Regions from separate parts of the Levilactobacillus sp. LN180102 genome, predicted to be linked through region 1. Evidence: predicted binding sites of a transcription regulator. Region 1 holds the regulator's gene; each other region holds the start of a gene.

Region 1 (2,208 bases):
CAAATAGTTTTCCATGTACTTCCGAGCGCCGTAGAAGCCACCAGCTGCACAAGCTAAGCCTACGACAATCACAATTAGAATCCAAATCCAAGTTGCCAATTTGTTCCCCTCCTTTGTTAAAAACATTCAAGCTTAATTTTACACAAACTTAAAGCAAAATAAAAGAGCGAATCCTAGAAAAGCGACTCGCTCATCAGGTTAATCGTCTCGTAACCCTTTATCACGTTGGATTTGACGAACTTTTTCTGGGGTGACTTCTTTCCCAGCCTTGTCGTAAACCTGCATCATCTCAACTTGGCTCCGGAAGCTCTCTCGAAAGAGTTTGAGATATTGCTTACGTAAATGGTCACGCTCAGCCGTTTCTTCATCCGTTAAGCCATCCGTTTTATTTTTATGTGCCAGTTCATTAATTCGTGCTAATAAACTATCCATTGTTGGTTCTGCCATGAACAGTCCCCCTAACTTCATCTTTTTATATTTCAATACTTCAAATTTAGCCATGCCCCATCATATCAGGGTCACCCCGAAAATTCAACCAATTAAGACGAACATCTGTTTGAAAAACGACGATGGCTATGCTACAATCAACTTAAACTATACTACAAATGACGAACGAGGTGGCAGTAACGATGAGCAAAGCTTCTGAAAGTAAACAAATCGCCGTTCTTCGCTTCATTTGGGAACGCGTTAACGAGAAAGGGTATCCGCCGACTGTTCGGGAAATCGGTGAAGCCGTGGCGCTCTCCTCAACCTCAACGGTTCACGGTCATATCGCCCGTCTAGAAAAAAAGGGATTTATCACCAAAGATCCAACCAAGCCACGGGCATTAGAAGTCACTTCCGCTGGTCTTGAAGAATTGGGTGTTCATGAAGAACAAACTAAAATCCCTGTCCTAGGAACTGTCACAGCCGGTGAACCGATCTTGGCTGTGCAGGAGGCCACCGACTATTTCCCAGTTCCCCCTGAATTTGAAAATGACGATGATCAATTGTTCATGTTGACAATTCGTGGCGAAAGTATGATCAACATTGGTATCTTGAATGGCGATCAGGTGATTGTTCGCCGACAACAGTCCGCCGACAATGGTGATATCGTCATTGCCATGACGGAAGAAAATGAAGCAACTTGCAAACGATTCTTCAAAGAAGCTGACCATTTTCGATTACAACCCGAAAATGATACGATGGCACCCATTATTTTAAATCAAGTTAGTATTCTCGGCAAAGTGGTCGGGCTGTTCCGCGATGATGTTCATTAAAAAAAGCATTTGGCAGTTGGCCAAATGCTTTTTTGTCGTCTAAAAGACTTTTCCGTGATAATGACTCTCGGGGAGGTTCGTAAAGTCGTATGCGGCCAAACTTTCTGCTTTCTGCAGATAGGCATGTAACCCTTCCGCTAACATCAAATTCAAGATGGTGTCTTTCTCATGTAACACAATGATTGGTTTGTCACTATGAAAAGCATAGCCAATTTCAAAGGCCGTACCCGAATCTACTTGGTCATCCACAAAATCAACCAATGCCACCACAACATCAGCTTCATCAATCTGGTGAACATCCATTTGGAAAGTCTGCGTGGCCCATTCTGGCGTCCCCATGGTCAATCCAGCGATCTCACTTAATCGTGGACTAAAGACACGATTAACCTGTGGGTTGGCGGCTAAAGCCTTCTCGGCACGCTCAATTCGAGAAATTTGCTCATCATCAAAAAAAGGTCCTGCTAAGTAAACGTTGGTCACACTAATCTCCTCATTTCTCTGGAATAATTGATATTATACCTTAAAAGTGAACTCTTGGCGACACCAATTCAATTAATATTCGGTTATAATTCACTTAGGGTCCTTTTCTCCGCTCAATATCGTTAAAAATGTCGCTATAAATAAACAAGCGTACTAGAATTGCCTTTTATTCTATAATTGTTTCATGCTATACTAAGCTCATCTTACATACGGAGAGGTGCCAAATATGATTCTTGGCTTTGCTATATTTGGGGCACTGATTAGTCTCATCGCCCTATTTTCTTTATTGACAGCTGCTCAACGCGGCGACTCGAAGATTGGATCAAGCCTCATTTTACTTCTTGCCCTGTGTGGGACAGTATTAGCAATCTGGAACTTGCCTTACTGGTCCCACCCCAGCCATCAAACAACTGAAGCAGCTAAAAAAGTGTCACTCACGTCCAGCTCACAGACATTTTCGACCAGTTCA
Region 2 (2,208 bases), on a different contig from region 1:
TATAAATCGCATTGGATTTGGGTGCCAGCGACAAATACGTCACTGCCTCGACCAGATGCACATTACATTCTGGCATTCCCAAAAATTGACAGGCTTGAAAAACATTGATGGCCACATTTAACGCATTCGTGTCGGCCAACCCAATATCCTCACTGGCAAAGCGCACCAGCCGTCGCGCCACATACAGCGGGTCTTCTCCGCCACTAAGCATCCGCGTCAACCAATAAATTGCCGCATCCGGATCGGAATTGCGCATCGACTTGTGTAGCGCCGAGATAATATTGTAGTGCTCCTCACCCGTCTTGTCATACAGCACAAACTTTTGGGTAATCAGCTGTTTCAAATCAGCCTGAGTAACCGTGACTTGGTCGCCTTGCTTATCACCATTCAACACGGCCATCTCTAACGTATTCAGCGCCATACGCGCATCCCCGTTGGCAAATTCGGCAATCGCTCGCAACTCAGCATCACCAATAGTCACCCGGCCAGAAAATCCAGCTGGATTAATCAAAGCGTTACGCAACAACTGGTCAATATCCGCCGTTGCCAACGCCTTTAACACAAATACCTTACACCGTGACAGCAACGCTGAGTTGACTTCAAACGACGGATTCTCCGTGGTAGCACCAATTAAGATAATGCTCCCCCGTTCAACGTAAGGTAAAAAGGCATCCTGCTGCGCTTTATTGAAACGATGAATTTCATCCACGAAAACAATCGTCTGCTCGCCAATTTCCCGATCAGCTTCCGCCTGATGCATAATTTTTTTGATTTTACTGATACTACTATCGACCGCGCTAAAGCTCAGAAAGGTGGCTTGCGTTTGCCGGGCAATAATTTCAGCCAGCGTTGTTTTCCCCACACCCGGCGGTCCCCAAAAGATCATGGAGGACACCTGATCATTTTCAATCAGTTCCCGTAAAATCTTACCTGGTCCTAACAAATGTGCCTGACCCACGAACTGGTCCAACGTTTGCGGACGGACCCGACTAGCTAATGGCGTATTACGCTGACTATTTTCAAATAATGACCCTTGCTTCATGGTGACCGCCCCTTTCCTCATTTTATGATACCGCTGATGTTGCTTAGCGAACACCATTTCGCATAAAAAAGGGCTATGACCTTCGCCATAACCCTAAAATACGCTACGCATTGGCAGCTTTCTTCTTTTTCTTCTTGCTCTTCTTTTTCTTTTCATCGCCCACGTACTCGACCGCCGTTGACTTACGAATCGTGGTAACTTTGATCTTACCTGGATAAGTCAGCGTCGATTCAATCTGTTGGGCCACTTCCTGCGTCAAATTGGCCGCGGCGGTATCATCCAACTCCTGTGGTTTAACAATAATCCGCAGTTCCCGACCGGCCTGAATAGCGTAACTTTCAGCCACACCAGACTGGTCGTTGGCAATTTTCTCCAACGCACGCAATCGATTAATGTAGTCTTCGACAGACTCACTCCGTGCACCCGGTCGTGCACCAGAAATCGCATCCGCTGCCGCCACTAGTTCGGCCAGTGGCGAGGTCTTCTCGACGTCGCCATGGTGCGCAGCGATTGCGTTAATCACAACATCATCTTCCCCATATTTCTGGGCAAACTCCGTTCCAATCTCCACGTGCGTGCCCTCGACTTCGTGGTCGATCGCTTTTCCAAGGTCATGGAGTAAGCCAGCCCGGCGCGCCAAACGCGTATTATACCCTAACCGCGCTGCCATCGCTCCCGTTAATTGGGCCACTTCGATTGAGTGCAACAACACATTTTGACCATAACTAGTCCGGTATTTGAGTCGTCCAATTAGCTTCATCAAATCAGGGTGCATCCAACCAACGTGCAGTCCGCTGACGGTCTGCTCACCCGTTTCCCACAAACTGTGGTTTACATCACGTTGGGCATTTTCCACTTGGGTTTCAATCTGGTTCGATGAAATCCGGCGACTAGCCACTAAATTGGTCAACGCCACGCGGGCCACTTCTCGCCGAATAGGATCATGGGTACTGATAAACAACGTTGTATTATCATCTGGCACAAAGATTAGATCGGTCCCCGTGAGCGTTTCTAACAAGCGAATGTGTTGCCCATCACGGCCAATAATCTTACTACGAATTTCACCGTTAGGCACCGTCACCGTATGCTCCAAATGTTCTTTAGGGAGGTCTTGCGGGCCACTTTCAGTGGCCGATAATACCACATCCTTGGCCCACCTCTCCGCG
Region 3 (2,208 bases), on a different contig from region 1:
AATGCTATGCAAAGTAACTTTTGTGCTTTATTAGACAATTTGAATTCCCCTTTTCGTATTGTTTTATACACTTATATTATTCAACATATATACGAGTAATACCAGTGAATTTTAAAAATTCCTTAAAATAGTCAACATTTTTTTGTTGAGAAGGTTGACCGAAATCATCCCCCCACAGCGTGCCGGTAATAGGCGTGGCATGGCGTGAAAACCAATATACGTATAATTAGCCATGAACATCTTAAAACGCCTAAAACGGGCAAAATATGCCGTGTATAGGTGCCAACAAAAGTAAATTGACACAGAAAAGCATCAACTCCAAGGACGTATTGTTCCTGAAGCTGATGCTTTTAAGGCAAAATATTTTTTGTAAGCGCTGATAGGGGAAATTGAAGTGGGTGGTAATGGCTAATTTATACCTGACAGAATGGAAACAATCACAGAGTCTAACTCATTTTGGGCTCTCTGTATTTTTTTTGTAACGTGCCTTTTCTTGCATTGCTCGATGAACCATTTTCTCAATTTCGGGATCATCGTGAGATTCAAGAATAATACAGAGATCATCAATATGATCCTGTAGTTCCACTGCCTTGTTTTCCCAAAGAACGATAGAATCGTGTGCCGTTTCAATACTCATAATTAAGACCCTCCAATTTTGTAGTTAGATAATGGCAATGCAGGGTGTGTAGGCCATCATCTGGTATCAGCAATTACGAAAATCATTTTACGTGCTTACTACTGAGTTCTAAAGATCGCGATGACAATAGGGACATTGCGTGTCTGAGGAACTGACGGGTTGACCGCAGTAGGGACATTCCATTTGAATCACCTCCTTTCATAGAATCATATTAAAATAGCCCGATGATGGTAGTCACTACGGTAATTACGAAACGAATGACCTCAAAGGCACCAATTGCACTAAGAACAATAATAGCGTTTCCAAAAGACTTCAAAAAGTTAAACATATCGCGACTCCTTTCTGACCGTATTCACAAAACAAAACGGGTGCCAATGACACCCGCAGGGACTAATCTTTTATATTTTCGAGAGCGTAGCTCAATGCTTTATTGACGGTGTACTCGATGTAAGACTGGTTACGAGTTGCAGGACGATCCCACTTTTGGCGACTGTCCAAAAATTCGTAAGTATATTGCAGCAGTACCCAGGCCAAGATGGTCGTATCGTCTATTGACTTGGGATTCTGTAGTTCACCGTCAGCTCTGCCTGTAGCTGTTCAGAACATACGTTCTTTACATTGCTTACATCTTCCTATATACTGAACTTAAGTCAATTTGAGAGAAGGTTATCGCTAATGAAACAGGCAATATTTGTCATGATGGATCAGTACGCCGATTGGGAAGGGGCTCACCTATCCAGTCAGTTGAACCAAATGACCGATTGGACAGTAAAGACCGCCTCTAATCAGCCGGAGGTTACTTCAATTGGTGGTTGGACAACACGAGTGGACTACCAGATTAGCGAGCTTAACCCTGAGATGACGTTATTGGTACTCATTGGCGGTAACGCTTGGCAACATGACGATCCTAGGTTAACCGCTTTAATTCAGCAGTGCCTTCAACGAAAAGTTATTGTCGGAGCCATCTGTGGTGCAGTTGATTACTTGGCCCGTAATGGGTTACTGACGGGATATCGCCATACTGGAAATGCACAGTTTTCATGGCAATCATTTCCAAAATATCAAAATCCAACTGATTTTGAATTACAGCAAGTGGTCGTTGATCGTCAACTAGTGACGGCTAATGGTACGGCGGCGTTGTCTTTTACCTCGGCCGTCCTGAAGGCCAGTGGGCAACTAACTATAGCGGCAAAGCAGGCTTTAGACTTGCAGCAACTAGGCTATTACGACAATACGGAGACCCATTTAAACTGTAGAGGGGATAGGTCTTGGATCAGATTAGTACTGAAGAAAGTTACCGATTGCTAGAACACAGTTATACGTTGGTCAGTGGGTAATAGGTACTGAGGCGGCATCTAATGATGAAAATAAAAATCGGGTTTCCACGATGGAAAACGTCGCGGAGACTCGATTTTTTGAGCCGATTCAATTTAGACTAGAATGTGATTACGGGCTTTAAAACCGAACCATCTTTTGAAGCGGCAAAGCCATCATTAATCTGGTCAAAGTCATAAAATTTAATTAGCTTATCAAACGGGAAGCGGCCTTGTTTATAATAATCGACCAACTTA
Region 4 (2,208 bases), on a different contig from region 1:
AGTCTCGTGGTAGAACCTGCGAGTTACTCCAGCTCTTTTCCTTGGCGGGGTGGATCTGTGCTAACTGACTGCGGTCAATGCCCCAGGCCAAGGCAAAGAGTTGCCCACCAATAATCCCCATCTCCTGTTGCAACGCATAGGGATTAACGTGCGCCAGGTCTCCCATGCTGTGAATGCCCAGTCGATTAAGATGGGTGGCCGTGCGGTGACCGATGCTCCACACCTTGGTCAGATCCGTTATCGGCCAAATGTGTTCGGGAAAGTCGGTATAGGTTAACCGACCAATCAGCTCATGGTCGTGTTTGGCCTGTAGATCCAGGGCTAATTTGGCCTGCGTCGGATTCTCCCCAATACCTACCGTGGTGTACAACCCCAATTCCTGGCGAATCCGCACCTGAATCAGGCGAGCAACCGCTTCCGGTGTCTCCCCAAACAAATGCCACGACTTGGTCATATCTAAGATTGATTCATCAATGGAATAGGGAAACAAATCAGCATCCGCAACATAGTCCCGGAAAATCCGGTTGATTAGCAAATTTTTCCGAATATAGAGATTCATTCGCGGTGGCACGACTAAAATACGGGGGTCCCGTGGCACCTCATACTGGCGTGACACGTTACTAATGCCGAACAGCTTCTTAGCCATCGGCGAGGCGGCCAACACCAACCCACTGCCAGTATTATCGGCCTCAGACATCACCACGATGACGGACTCTAGCGGATTCAATCCCCGCTCCACGCTTTCAACGCTGGCATAAAATGATTTATTGTCGATCATAAAGAATAGACCATGCGGCTCCTGCGAGTAATCCATAACATCAGTCCCCCCTTCAGTGCTTGTTCTTATTATACGAACATGAGTTCGTATTTACAAGCCTGTATTTCTCAAAATTATTTTTAATAATTTGTACTAATCCACTACTTAGCGGTCGTATCTACCAAATAATTCTCAACAAAACCAGATTAATATTTAAACTATTAGCACGTTTTTTAACTATCAGTGAAATTAGCATCAAACGTTACTTTTTTGTAATAGCTTTTATCTCGTTGGCGTGGTAGAATGAACTTGTGAAGTTAGCCCTAGTCAACTAACTTCCTCAACTTAAAAGCAGGACCCAGATGTGCCGCACTTAAACACGGCCGTGGGTCCTGTTTTCTATTACTCGAAATCACGTTACACGTACGCCTATTTGTTACAAGCACCTTATTACCAGCAATAAATAGTTCACAGGTTACGATTGATTCAAATAAAAGAGGCATCATCCCGCACATAACTCGGAATGACGCCTCTTTGTTGTTTATTCATAGGCCAATGATTCAATTGGATCAAGTTTAGAAGCCTGCCCAGCCGGAGCTAAAGCAGCCAGCAAACTGATGATAATCGCCACGAAAATGCCGAAAATCATATAATTACTGGTGATCTCAATGATGCTGTAGCCAATGTACTTCGTCGCCACGTTGTTGGCAAAGTATGCGACCAGTTCCGTGAAGATCAGAGCTAGCACACTGGAGGATAGGCCCAAGAAAAAGGCTTCCGACAAGAATAATCGGCGAATGTCTTTCCGGCGAACTCCCAATGCTCGGAGAATCCCAATTTCTTTGGTCCGCTCTGAAACACTGATGTATAACACGACAATAATCATAATCGCGGAAACCAGCAGTGAAATGCCGGCAATCGCCGCCAATACGTAGAAGGCCAATTGGATATAGGTGTTCAACGTTGAAACCAACGCGCCCGCGCCGGTCAATTGATACTGCTTCTTACCGTTGCTTGCTTTGAGTGTCTTGATTTTGTCCTGAACACTCGTCACATTCTGGAGGTTATCAATAACCACTGTCGCAAAGTTGGCATGGAAGGTTAACTTCTTAGCCGCATACAATTGCCGAACCGTGGTCAAATTGGTTTGCACCTGTCCGGCGCTACCATCAGAAACCCCACTGACCTTTAGTGATTTAGTCATCACAACGGGTAAATGCTGCTTGTTCATTCCCGTAATCGAAATCTTTACTGACTTGCCGATTAATCGGTACGGGTGTTTTTTGTTGAATTTCTGCGCAAAGTCTTTCCCTAAAACGACTTCGCCAGTCGCCGGCTGATGCCCTTTTTTGATGCTCTTAGCCAACATCTGGTCGGTCGTGGTCTGCATCACCTGAGCCGTCGCACTAGCGTTGTCCCGTTGGACTTGCACATTACTCCCGTAATACCCG

The links. Region 1 encodes LexA, which represses DNA repair genes until DNA is damaged. Its sites were predicted from a motif close to CNAACANNTGTTNG; they were not measured.
Region 2: the regulator LexA is predicted to act here: its motif matches at 1,090-1,103, upstream of ACP4IT_RS07245 (replication-associated recombination protein A).
Region 3: the regulator LexA is predicted to act here: its motif matches at 1,237-1,250, upstream of ACP4IT_RS00645 (DJ-1/PfpI family protein).
Region 4: the regulator LexA is predicted to act here: its motif matches at 852-865, upstream of ACP4IT_RS07340 (Y-family DNA polymerase).

Annotation. Positions count from the first base shown of each region.
Region 1 covers NZ_JBNIIX010000031.1:5,610-7,817, reverse strand. The annotation lists gene ACP4IT_RS12310 (YneF family protein) at 1-99, opposite strand, end outside; gene ACP4IT_RS12305 (DUF896 domain-containing protein) at 199-447, opposite strand; gene lexA (transcriptional repressor LexA) at 630-1,259, shown strand; gene ACP4IT_RS12295 (nucleoside 2-deoxyribosyltransferase) at 1,299-1,739, opposite strand; gene ACP4IT_RS12290 (hypothetical protein) at 1,966-2,208, shown strand, end outside.
Region 2 covers NZ_JBNIIX010000010.1:22,209-24,416, reverse strand. The annotation lists gene ACP4IT_RS07245 (replication-associated recombination protein A) at 1-1,042, opposite strand, end outside; gene rny (ribonuclease Y) at 1,146-2,208, opposite strand, start outside.
Region 3 covers NZ_JBNIIX010000001.1:122,606-124,813, reverse strand. The annotation lists gene ACP4IT_RS00660 (CAP domain-containing protein) at 1-38, opposite strand, end outside; gene ACP4IT_RS00655 (hypothetical protein) at 452-637, opposite strand; gene ACP4IT_RS00650 (zinc ribbon domain-containing protein) at 746-820, opposite strand; gene ACP4IT_RS00645 (DJ-1/PfpI family protein) at 1,313-1,945, shown strand; gene ACP4IT_RS00640 (NAD(P)-dependent alcohol dehydrogenase) at 2,073-2,208, opposite strand, start outside.
Region 4 covers NZ_JBNIIX010000010.1:42,586-44,793, reverse strand. The annotation lists gene ACP4IT_RS07340 (Y-family DNA polymerase) at 1-814, opposite strand, end outside; gene ACP4IT_RS07335 (ATP-binding cassette domain-containing protein) at 1,299-2,208, opposite strand, start outside.